DNA from 2 places in the Mesorhizobium sp. P160219 genome. Region 1 is predicted to be linked to the other one. Evidence: predicted binding sites of a transcription regulator. Region 1 holds the regulator's gene; the other holds the start of a gene.

The links. The regulator LexA, encoded in region 1, represses DNA repair genes until DNA is damaged. The targets are predictions, from matches to a motif close to TGTTCNNNNTGTGTTCNG.
Region 2: AC3EMP_RS04460 (YifB family Mg chelatase-like AAA ATPase) is a predicted target of LexA. The motif match lies at 2,576-2,593, and genes of this name have one in related genera.

What each region holds. Positions count from the first base shown of each region.
Region 1 is NZ_JBYNWG010000001.1:4,351,235-4,356,824, reverse strand. Features, by position in the region: gene kynA (tryptophan 2,3-dioxygenase) at 1-372, shown strand, start outside; gene kynU (kynureninase) at 478-1,725, opposite strand; gene AC3EMP_RS21085 (GntR family transcriptional regulator) at 1,893-2,657, shown strand; gene lexA (transcriptional repressor LexA) at 2,863-3,645, shown strand; gene AC3EMP_RS21075 (ComEC/Rec2 family competence protein) at 3,639-5,590, opposite strand, start outside.
Region 2 is NZ_JBYNWG010000001.1:887,246-892,835, reverse strand. Features, by position in the region: gene gshB (glutathione synthase) at 1-25, shown strand, start outside; gene AC3EMP_RS04470 (glycosyltransferase family 2 protein) at 118-1,191, opposite strand; gene AC3EMP_RS04465 (glycosyltransferase) at 1,376-2,440, shown strand; gene AC3EMP_RS04460 (YifB family Mg chelatase-like AAA ATPase) at 2,688-4,220, shown strand; gene AC3EMP_RS04455 (malate synthase G) at 4,426-5,590, opposite strand, start outside.

The DNA of each region.
Region 1 (5,590 bases):
GAAGCCATCCTGGCCACGCCGTCGCTCTATGACGAGGCGCTTCTGCTTTTGGCGCGCAATGGCTTCGACATCGGCGCCGACGCCAGTCGCACGGACTGGCGCGAGACGCGCGTCGAGAACGAAGAAGTGCTGGCTGCCTGGCAAACCGTCTACCGCGACCCGCAGCGCTACTGGATGCTCTACGAACTGGCCGAGAAGCTGGTCGACTTCGAGGATTATTTCCGCCGCTGGCGCTTCAACCACGTCACCACGGTCGAGCGCATCATCGGCTTGAAGCGCGGCACGGGCGGCACCTCAGGCGCCTCCTATCTGAAGAAGATGCTGGAGGTCGTGCTGTTTCCGGAGCTCTGGACGGTCCGCACCCGGCTCTAGAGCATTTCACCGTTTAACGTAAACGGCGAAATGCTCTAGCTCTTTGATTGACGCAATTTCGGACGGAAAACCGCTTCACACTTTTCCTGAAATTGCTCTAGTTTCTCACGTAACCGCGGTCTTCACCGCGAAGCGGGCGTCCTGCCAGGCGCCGGTGCGCAAAATATCCTCCAGCGCTTCGACCGCCTGCCAGACATCGCCATAACCGACATAGAGCGGCGTGAAGCCGAAACGGATGGTCGACGGCGCCCGAAAATCGCCGATCACGCCGCGCTCGATCAGCGCCCGCATCACCTGGTAGCCATGCGGGTGGAGGAACGACACCTGGCTGCCGCGCTGGCTGCCGTCGCGCGGGCTTTCGAGTTCAAGGCCGTAGGCGCCGCATCTGGCTTCGACGAGCTGGATAAACAGGTCGGTCAGTGCGATGCTTTTTCTGCGCACCGCCGCCATGTCGACGTCGTTCCAGATATCGAGCGCGCCCTTGAGCGCCCGCATCGACAGCACCGGCTGCGTTCCGCACAGGAAGCGGCGGATGCCGCTGCCGACGGCAAAGCCCTGCTCGAAGGCAAAGGGCCGCGCATGGCCCCACCAGCCGCTGAGCGGCTGCCTGATATCACCATGGTGGCGCTCGGCCGCGTAGATGAAGGCCGGCGAGCCCGGGCCGCCATTGAGGTATTTGTAGGTGCAGCCGACAGCGAAATCGGCATTGGCACGGTCGAGTTCGACCGGCAAGGCGCCGGCGGTGTGGCAGAGGTCCCAGATGATCAGCGCGCCGGCGTCATGTGCCTTGCGCGTCAGCGCCGCCATGTCGCGCAACTGGCCGGATTTGTAGTTTACGTGGTTGACCAGGATGACGGCAACGCTGTCGTCGATCAGCTCCTCGATTGCGGCCGCGTCGACGCCCTCCAGCCGCAGCCGCGTTCCCGGCCGGGTCGAGGCGACGCCTTCGGCCATGTAGAGGTCGGTCGGGAAACTGTCGCCCTCGGCAACGATGGCCGACCGAGCCGGCCGCATGCCGAGCGCGGCGTGCAGCAGCTTGTAGATGTTGATCGAGGTTGTGTCGCAGACCACCGTCTGCCCGTCAGCCGCGCCGATCAGTCGTCCGAGCTGATCTCCCAGTTCCACCGGCATGTTGAACCAGCCAGCGGTGTTCCAGGCGCGAATGAGGTCGTGCGCCCATTCCTGCGTGGCGGCCTGCTGCAATTCGCTGAAGACGGCTGGTGACGCGGCACCCAGCGAATTGCCGTCGAGATAAATTACGCCTTGCGGCAAGACAAAGCGTTCACGCATGGAGCGCAGCGGATCGGCGGCATCCATTGCTTCGATTGCAGCGAGATCGGGTGTCGTGCTCATGATCCGGCGCCCCTCCATGGACAAACGCGCGCGGCGGAGCCTGCCGCCCAAACATGCCGGCGATCTTGAGTGGTCGCCCTTGAACTGTCAAACATTATATATAATTCACCCATTGAAAGGCTTTGATATATAATGATCCGCCGAGCGTTTATGACTGATGGATCACGATGCTGGATGACGAGCAGACCTCGAAGACGGAAGTGGCCTATCGCCTGCTCAGGCGCGATATTCTTGCGACCCGGCTGGCGCCTGCCGCGCCGTTGAAGCTGAGCACGTTGCGCAACACCTACGGCATCGGCTGGACGCCGTTGCGCGAGGCGCTGTCGCGGCTGGAGGCGGAACGGCTTGTGACCGCCATCAGCAACCGCGGGTTTGCGGTCGCTCCCGTCTCTCGGGCGGAGCTCGAGGATCTGGCGCGTGCGCGGCTGGTGGTCGAACTGCCCCTGCTGGTGGAATCGATCGAGAAAGGCGACCGTGAGTGGGAAGACGCGGTCGTTGCCGCCCACTATCGTCTCTCACGGTGCGGGTCTGTTCTCGACGATCCATCGGATGATGCGGTCGACGCGTGGTACGAAAAACACGATGCCTTCCATGCGGCCCTGCTCAGTGCCGCGACATCCAGCTGGCTGCAGCAGTTCAATGCGACGATTTCCGACCAATTGCATCGCCATCACCGCTTTCTGGGTCTGGCCCCGACGCTGCGCGCCGCCGCCGGCCGCACGGATGGACACCGGAAGGCCGTGGCGGCCCTGCGCGACGCCGTGGCGATCGAACACCATACCGCCCTGATGGAAGCGGCCCTCGATCGCGACGTCGAACGTGCGAAAACTCTGATGACCGCTCACATCGGCTACACGCTGCAGGTCTATGCCCAGAGCGAACCCGGCGCGGATGCTGCGCAGCCCCGTCCGAAAAGGAAGCGGCGATCGTAGCCGACGACGCAGGGCACTTTGTCTTCGTTTCACCCCGTTGCTGGCAACTGGGCGCAGGCGGCGCTCGCAGCGCCGAACGTTACGCTGAACAAAACGTCAACACATTCATTAAACTTTAAAAGGTTGCGGAACACAACTGGAACAGATAGTGTTTGTTCTGGGTTTGTTTTTTCTGATTCTGGTTTCAGAACCCTTGGGGGCCGCGATGCTGACGCGCAAACAACATGAGCTTCTGATGTTCATCCATGAACGCCTGAAGGAGAGCGGAATCCCGCCGTCCTTCGACGAGATGAAGGAAGCGCTCGACCTCGCCTCCAAGTCCGGCATCCACCGCCTGATCACGGCGCTTGAGGAGCGCGGTTTCATTCGCCGGCTGCCGAACCGGGCGCGCGCGCTGGAAGTGCTGCGGCTGCCCGACTCGATCGCACCAGGCCTCAATGCGGCGAGGAAGTTTTCGCCGAGCGTCATTCAGGGCAGTCTTGGTCAAACCGGCCAAGGGCAAGGCGGCCAAGGACAAGGCGCGTTGGGCCAAGGCGGTCTCGGCCGCCAGATCAAGCCGGGCTCGCCGTCGCGTTCGATGTCGGCCGGCAATGACGATGCCGTTTCCGCGATTTCAATCCCGGTTATGGGACGCATCGCCGCCGGCGTGCCGATCGACGCCATCCAGCATCAGACCCATTCGATCTCGGTGCCGCCCGATATGATCATGGGCGGCGAACACTACGCGCTCGAGGTCAAGGGCGATTCGATGATCGAGGCCGGCATTTTCGATGGCGACACGGTCATCATCCGCAATGCCGACACAGCCAGCCCCGGCGAGATCGTGGTGGCGTTGGTCGACGATGAGGAAGCGACCCTGAAACGCTTCCGCCGCAAGGGCGCCTCGATCGCCCTGGAAGCCGCCAACCCGGCCTACGAGACCCGCATTTTTGGACCGGACAGGGTGAAGGTGCAGGGCAAGCTTGTCGGATTGATCCGGCGCTACTGAGCCGGCTTGGGTTTGTACTTTTCACGCTGGTTGTAAGGCGGCAGGCCGCGCGCTTCGCGGGAGAAGCGGCGTTGCTCGTGCCAGGGGCGATACGGCTTGTCGACGGCGAAGCGGATGGTTGGCGCTGCAGCTGCCGATTGCGGATCGAAGAAGACGGCGGCGCTGCCGTCGCGGGCCAGCTGTTTCTTCGTCACGACCAGCACCAGCGGGTCGCGGCACGGATTGTAGGCGGTGGCGTCATCGATGACGATCAGGCTCGCGAAGGCACAGGCCGGCCGCGCCGTCTTGCGGTCTTTCGCAAGCGCTACAATGGCTCCGGAAGGGTGCCGGGCGATACAGAGATCGCCGGTGCAATAGAAGGGCGAGCCGGGCGGCAGATCGAGCGGATCGAGATCGAACCGCGTATCTGTTGACTCGAAAATCTCAGGTGGGATAATGGTTTCGGCCCGCAGCGCCCGTTTCCAATTGTCCGTGGTGAATTCGTTGGAGCGTTCGCGGTTGAGGGCGAGTTCGCCGCCACCGATCGGCATGGCCACCAGATGCGCATCCTCGGATATGAGCACGTCGGGCGTAAGCACCTGCGGCACCGTCAACAGGCCGGCCAGCGCGAAAGGCACGGCCGCCAACCTGAGCCAGGTGGTGGCCATGGTGGCGATGACGAGGGCGACCGCCACCAACAGCACCGAGCGGATGGAGATCAGCCCGACGGCGTCGACCGGCGAGCGCTCGGAAATCCAGGCCGATATAGCGATCATCGCCATCAGACCCTTGCCCATCACATAGAGGAACGGCCCGTCGGCGCCGAACGGCATCGCCAGTGCGCTGAGCACGGCAAAAGGCATGACGATCAACGAAACAATCGGCATCACGGCCAGATTGGCGATCAGGCTGAGCGGCGACACACGCTGAAAATGCCAGATGGCGAACAGCAAGGTTGCACTGCCGGCGATGATCGAGGTCATGGCGAGGCCGCCCATGGCCAGCGCGAATTTTCGCGACAGGAAGCCGACGAAGGAGCGCTTTGCCGGCGGCGTTCTCACCTTGTCGGCGCGGTAATCGGCCCAGCCGGCATAGGCGCCGACAAGGGCGGCGGTGGCAGCAAACGACATCTGGAAGCTGGGACCGACCACCTCGTGCGGCGACACCAGGATGACGGCAATGGCGGAGATCGCCAGATTGCGCATGGTGAGTGCGGCGCGATCAAACAGCACGGCGACAAGCATGACCGCCAGCATGATGAAGCTGCGCTCGGCGGCAACCACGACGCCTGAAATGACGAGATAGGCGGCGATGGAGACGAGTGCTGCCACTGCTGCATATTTCTTGACTGGGCGGCGCGAAGAGAAATCGGGAAACAGCGCAAAGGCGCCACGCAGCAACGCCATGATGGTGCCGGCAACCAGCGCCATGTGCAGGCCGGAGATGGAGATGATGTGGTAGATGCCGGTGCGCCGCATCGCTTCGTTGACCTCGTCCGGGATGCCGGCGCGCACCCCGACAATCAACGCCGCGGCAATCTCGCCTTCGGCGCCGCCGATTTTGCCCCTGATATGGTCGGCAATGTTTTCGCGCGCGTTCTCGATTGCCGAGGAGAGCCGCGCGGTCAGCGGCGGCGGTCCCTGCGTAGCAATGGTTTTCGGATTGCCGAGAAAGAAGCCGCTGCCGCCGATACCGGTGAAATAGCTGTCGAAGGAGAAATCGTAGCTCTCCGGCCGCACCGGACCGGTCGGCGGCAACAGCCTGGCATAGCCGGTGATCAGGGAGCCGGCGGTCATATCGGCGGGAACGGTCCGCGCCGAGAGCCTGACCCGCTCCGGGGCGTAGCGCAGCTCGGGGTAAGCGGTCGAAACCACATCGAGCGTCAGCCTGATGCGGCCGCTTTCCATCTGTTCGAGACTGACGACGCGGCCGGTCAGCCGTGTCTGAATCTCGGAGCCGAGCATCT
Region 2 (5,590 bases), 3.5 Mb from region 1:
AATGCGGCGCAATTCGGCCGCGTAGTGTGCGTTGCTACGGAGGACTTTGGTGGGTCCAGAGAAGCATCGAAGGATGCTCTTTATCGGGTAAGACTGCCGAGCAAGCGGCTCATCAAATCAAACTATGTCCCGGAAGCGCCGAGGCCTCAGTTTCGGAGGAAGGAGACCGATAAGTCTGGTCTGCAATTTTCGCTGTGGTGTTGCCCAGTCTTTCAGCAGAAAACCCGCATCGGAGTTCTTTTCCAGCAATGCGAAAGCCGCAGACAGTCCGATCAGGTCGACCAAGGTCCTGCGCATTGAGTGGCGGGAGATTAAATGCTCCAGTCCCGGCGCCACTTCGCACCAACGATTGGCCAGTGCCCGCCGTATCGCTATTTCAGTATCAGGCGACATCCTGCCGAGGCCAACTCCGGTACCCAGGATGCGCCCGTCCGCCCAGCCATTGCCGCCGTGAAGCCGATAACTGCCAAGAGCCCGCCCAATCCTCACGGTTCCGCCGATCATATGGGCGGCACGAGCCATATAACCATCGGCACATATCTTTATTTCGTCCGGATCGGATGGACGCATGATTTCAAGCGGAGCTCGACGAAACATCATCCCCGATGTGGTTGACCAAAACCAACCCACGGTGCCCCGATCAATAAATAATAATGTCGGGTCAGCTTCGGTGTCGACATGCAGGTAGCCGCTCATTTTCGGCATCGATCGCGGGTCATTCAGGTGGAATACGGGATGACCGCCCGCAAGCAGTTTGCCGGCCGTATCTATCACCACCTCATCGGAGCTCGACATCGCCGCGATACGGGTGTGGCTGAGATGGGCTCTCACATGGCATTCTATGAAGTCAGGATGCCATGCATCGTCACCGTCAAGAAAGGAGATCAGGGGCCCGGCTGTCGCGTCAAGCCCGGTCATCATTGCTGTCAACTGCCCGCCATTTTGCAGTCGGGGCAGAAAGCGGAAACGACTGTCGCCAAGCTGGGACAGACACTCTTCAATCCTTCGGCGGGAACCGTCGGTCGAAAAATCATCGACCACCACGCATTCGAACGCAGTGTATGTCTGCGCCGCTACGGATCGGATCGCAGTGTCGATGAATGCCTCTTGATTGAAACAGCCTACGCAAACGGATACGGTTGGTAGCGCGATGTGAGAACCAGCTCCGCTTGGGACGATGTTTTCTTTCAAGAGGCGCTTCTCCGTACACCAGATTTGATCGCCTGAGATATTCCGTCGATCAACTGGCGGTGTTTCTTTGCCAAATTTCTCTCTATCGAAGCGAGTTTTTCTCCGCACTCAAGATCGCAATTGCCGCATGTTGACCCTACAGCACGGGTATCGCCCTCCTACCAAATTCGAGATTGTCAGAGCCATGCTGCGTCATGGCCACAACCTCAGAAAAGGGCACCCTTCCGCGAAGTCGCAACCTGCTCTTCAGGCCAGTTTGCTGTCGGACGATCCGTTCATATCCTATTCGGGAATGTCCGGTACGCCGCTCGGATTAGCAAGTCATATGCCTTTCCGTCCACGCAGCCACCGCGCCTGGTTTCTCATCTCGCCAACCTGGTCCATCGAAAACAGTGCTAGCGTCAAAACCATCCGGACCTATGCCGTTCTGCATAGACTCAAGAACCCCCGTCACTCGCTAATCTTCCTTTCCAACACTCAGCCAGAGGCTGATCTGTTGAACCAGTCCGGCGAGGCCGCCGTCCTGCACAACAAGACGTCAACAACCTCCGAACACATATTCAGGCCTCTCGATGACGTCCCTGTAGAATTTGATGCAATCTACAATGCGCAGCTGGCTCCGTGGAAGCGCCATGACTTGTCGCTTGGCATCCAGCGTTGCGCATTTGTCTTCTATCGAGATTCAAGCGGATCCTCCACGACGGAGTCGGAAAGAGCGCGAATAAATCGGCATAGGGAGCTCGCGCCGCATCACGTCTTTATCAACGAGTTTGACGGCACCGGCAAGCCTGTCCGATTGGCACCGGCTCAGGTGAACACGCATCTAAATCGTGCAGCCGTGGGAATCTGTCTCTCTCACCTGGAAGGACCAATGTTCGCCAGCACGGAATATCTTCTCGCGGGCCTTCCAGTGGTCACGACGCCGAACCATGGCGGCCGAGACCTTTATCTGGATGACGACTATTCGCTCACAGTTCCACCCGATCCTCGATCCATCGCGGAGGCTGTCTTAGCGCTGAAGGAGCGACGAATTCCCCGGGATTACATTCGTTCGCAAACTTTGAAACGAATCGAACGAGACCGCGGGCGGTTCATAGACCTTGTAAACGAGATTTTTCTGGAGAGCGGCTCTTCGCGCCGGATCGCCCTGCCTTGGCCTTTCAGATATCCTGTCATGGAGTGGCTTCCACCGCAGGTCGCGATCGATCGATCGCTTTCAGGTTCGGTCGATGCCTTCATCACCGCTTAGAAGCAACACCCTCAGATCGCCGAAGGGCCTAGTCGCCCTTAAACGCGGTCGAGGAGGCGGAGCAGCCGTTCCATTTTGCTTGGCCATCTTCCTTTTTTGCAACCGGCACAGCGCGCTGCAGCCACCACGAATGCATGTTCCTGTAATGTTCTTGCCTTGGCCTGAAATCTATGGTTGTCTTGTCCTGACGTCGCTCGCGGTCTGAACCACAAGGCCGAGGCGAGCCGATATCCGGGGGCAGAGCAAGATGGTGGCGCGGGTTCGCACGGTTGCTTTCCAGGGCATCGAGGCCGTACCGGTCGATGTCCAGGTGATGATCGCGCCGGGCAAGGTCGGCATGCAGATTGTCGGCCTGGCCGACAAGGCGGTGGCCGAAAGCCGCGAGCGGGTGCAGGCGGCGCTGCACGCTTCGGGCCTGTCGATGCCGTCGAAGAAGGTGACGGTCAACCTGGCGCCTGCCGACCTGCCCAAGGAAGGGAGCCATTACGACCTGCCGATCGCGCTCGGCCTGATGGCGGCACTCGGCGCCATTCCGGGCGATATGCTGGCGTCTTATGTCGTGCTGGGTGAATTGTCGCTCGACGGCACCATTGCCGCGGTGGCCGGCGCGCTGCCGGCGGCGATCGGCGCCAATGCCGAGGGAAAGGGCCTGATCTGCCCGTTCGGCTGCGGGCCGGAAGCGGCCTGGGCGGGCAAGGATTTCGACATATTGGCGCCGCGCAGCCTGATTGCCATCGCCAATCATTTTCGCGGCACGCAGGTGCTGTCGCGGCCCGAGCCCGGCATCCATGTCTCGGCCCGCGACCTGCCCGACCTTTCAGACATCAAGGGCCAGGAAAGCGCCAAGCGGGCGCTGGAAGTGGCGGCGGCCGGCGGCCACAATCTGTTGATGGTCGGGCCTCCCGGCTCGGGAAAATCGATGCTGGCGCAGAGGCTGCCTTCAATTCTGCCGCCACTGGCGCCCAAGGAACTTCTTGAAGTCTCGATGATCGCCTCGGTGGCCGGCGAGCTCGGCGAAGGCAAGCTCACCGACCGGCGGCCGTTCCGCGCCCCGCACCATTCGGCTTCGATGGCGGCAATGGTCGGCGGCGGCATCAGGGCGCGGCCGGGCGAAGTATCGCTTGCCCATAACGGCGTGCTGTTCCTCGACGAGTTTCCCGAATTCACGCCGCAGACCTTGGATGCGCTGCGCCAGCCACTGGAGACCGGCGACTGCATGATCGCGCGCGCCAACCACCGCGTCACCTATCCAGCGCGCATCCAGCTGGTGGCGGCGATGAACCCGTGCCGTTGCGGCATGGCCGGCGAGCCCGGCTATCGCTGCCTGCGCGGTGAGCGCTGCCGCACCGACTACCAGGCGCGCATTTCCGGCCCGCTGCTCGACCGCATCGATCTCAGGATCGAGGTGCCTGCGGTTTCGGCCGCCGATCTGATCCGGCCGGATCGGGCGGAGAAAAGTGCCGCCGTTGCGCAGCGCGTCGCGCGCGCCCGCACCATCCAGCGCGAACGGTTCGAGCGGCTCGGCGTGACCAGCGCGACCACCAACGCGCATTGCTCGCCTTCTGTTATCGAGGACATCGCGATGCCGGATGCCGCCGGCCTGTCTCTGTTGAAGGACGCCAGCGAAAAGCTCGGCTTTTCCGCGCGCGCCTATCATCGGGTGCTGAAAGTGGCGCGCACGCTGGCCGATCTCGAAGCGAGAGAAACCGTCGGCCGCATTCACCTGGCCGAGGCGATTTCCTACCGCATGATGTCGGAGCGGGTGGCGCAGGCGGCGTAACGCTCCTCCTTGAGGGGAAGGTGGCCCCGAAGCGGCAGGGTGGGGGTCGCCGAAGAATGGTCGATCTTTTTGGAGCCGAGCCGAGAAAGGGCCTCTGCAATGACATTGCTTGTAGTGTCGTCCGAAGGGAGTCGCCGCACTTCACGCAGGACCCCACCCGGCCCTTCGGGCCACCCTCCCCTCAAGGGGGAGGGAAATGCAGGCGCTAATTCGCCCGCTCTTTCGCCTTCAGCTCCAGCCGCCGTGCGTGCAGCACCGGTTCCGTATAGCCATTCGGCTGTTCGCGGCCTCTAAACACCAGGTCGCAGGCGGCGTGGAAGGCGATGGAATTGTCGAAATCGGTGGCCATCGGGCGGTAGAGCGGGTCGCCGACATTTTGGAGGTCGACGATCGCTGCCATGCGCCGCAGCGAATCCATCACCTGGATCTGCGAGCACACCTTGTGGTGCAGCCAGTTGGCGATGTGCTGCGAGGAGATGCGCAGCGTGGCGCGGTCTTCCATCAGGCCGACATCGTTGATGTCGGGCACTTTCGAGCAGCCGACGCCCTGGTCGATCCAGCGCACGACATAGCCAAGAATACCTTGCGCATTGTTGTCGAGTTCGCGCTGGATCTCGTCGGGGGTCCAGTTCGGCCGCACCGCCACCGGCACCGACAATATATCATCGAGCTTCGCCTTCGGCCGGCTCTTGAGCGCCGCCTGGACGGCATGGACATCGACCTTGTGATAGTGCGTGGCGTGCAACGTCGCCGCCGTCGGCGACGGCACCCAGGCGGTGTTGGCGCCGGCCTTGGGATGCGCGATCTTCTGTTCCAGCATCGCCGCCATCAGATCCGGCATCGCCCACATGCCCTTGCCGATCTGGGCGTGGCCGGCCAGACCGCATTCCAGCCCGGTGTCGACATTCCACGCCTCATAGGCGGAAATCCAGGCGGCCTGCTTCATGTCGTCCTTGCGGATCATCGGCCCGGCTTCCATCGAGGTGTGGATCTCGTCGCCTGTGCGGTCGAGGAAGCCGGTGTTGATGAACACGACGCGTTCCTTCGCGGCGCGGATCGCCTCCTTGAGGTTGACGGTGGTGCGCCGCTCCTCGTCCATGATGCCCATCTTGATGGTGTTTGCCGCCATACCGAGCAGCGCTTCGACGCGGTCGAAAATCTCGACTGCGAAGGCGACTTCCTCCGGCCCATGCATCTTCGGCTTCACCACATACATCGAGCCCGCGCGGGAATTCATCCGACGCCCGTTGGCGCCGACATCGTGCAGCGCGATCAGCGCCGTCAGCGCCGCATCCATGATGCCTTCCGGCACCTCGTTGCCATCGCGGTCGAGGATGGCCGGATTGGTCATCAGGTGCCCGACGTTTCTC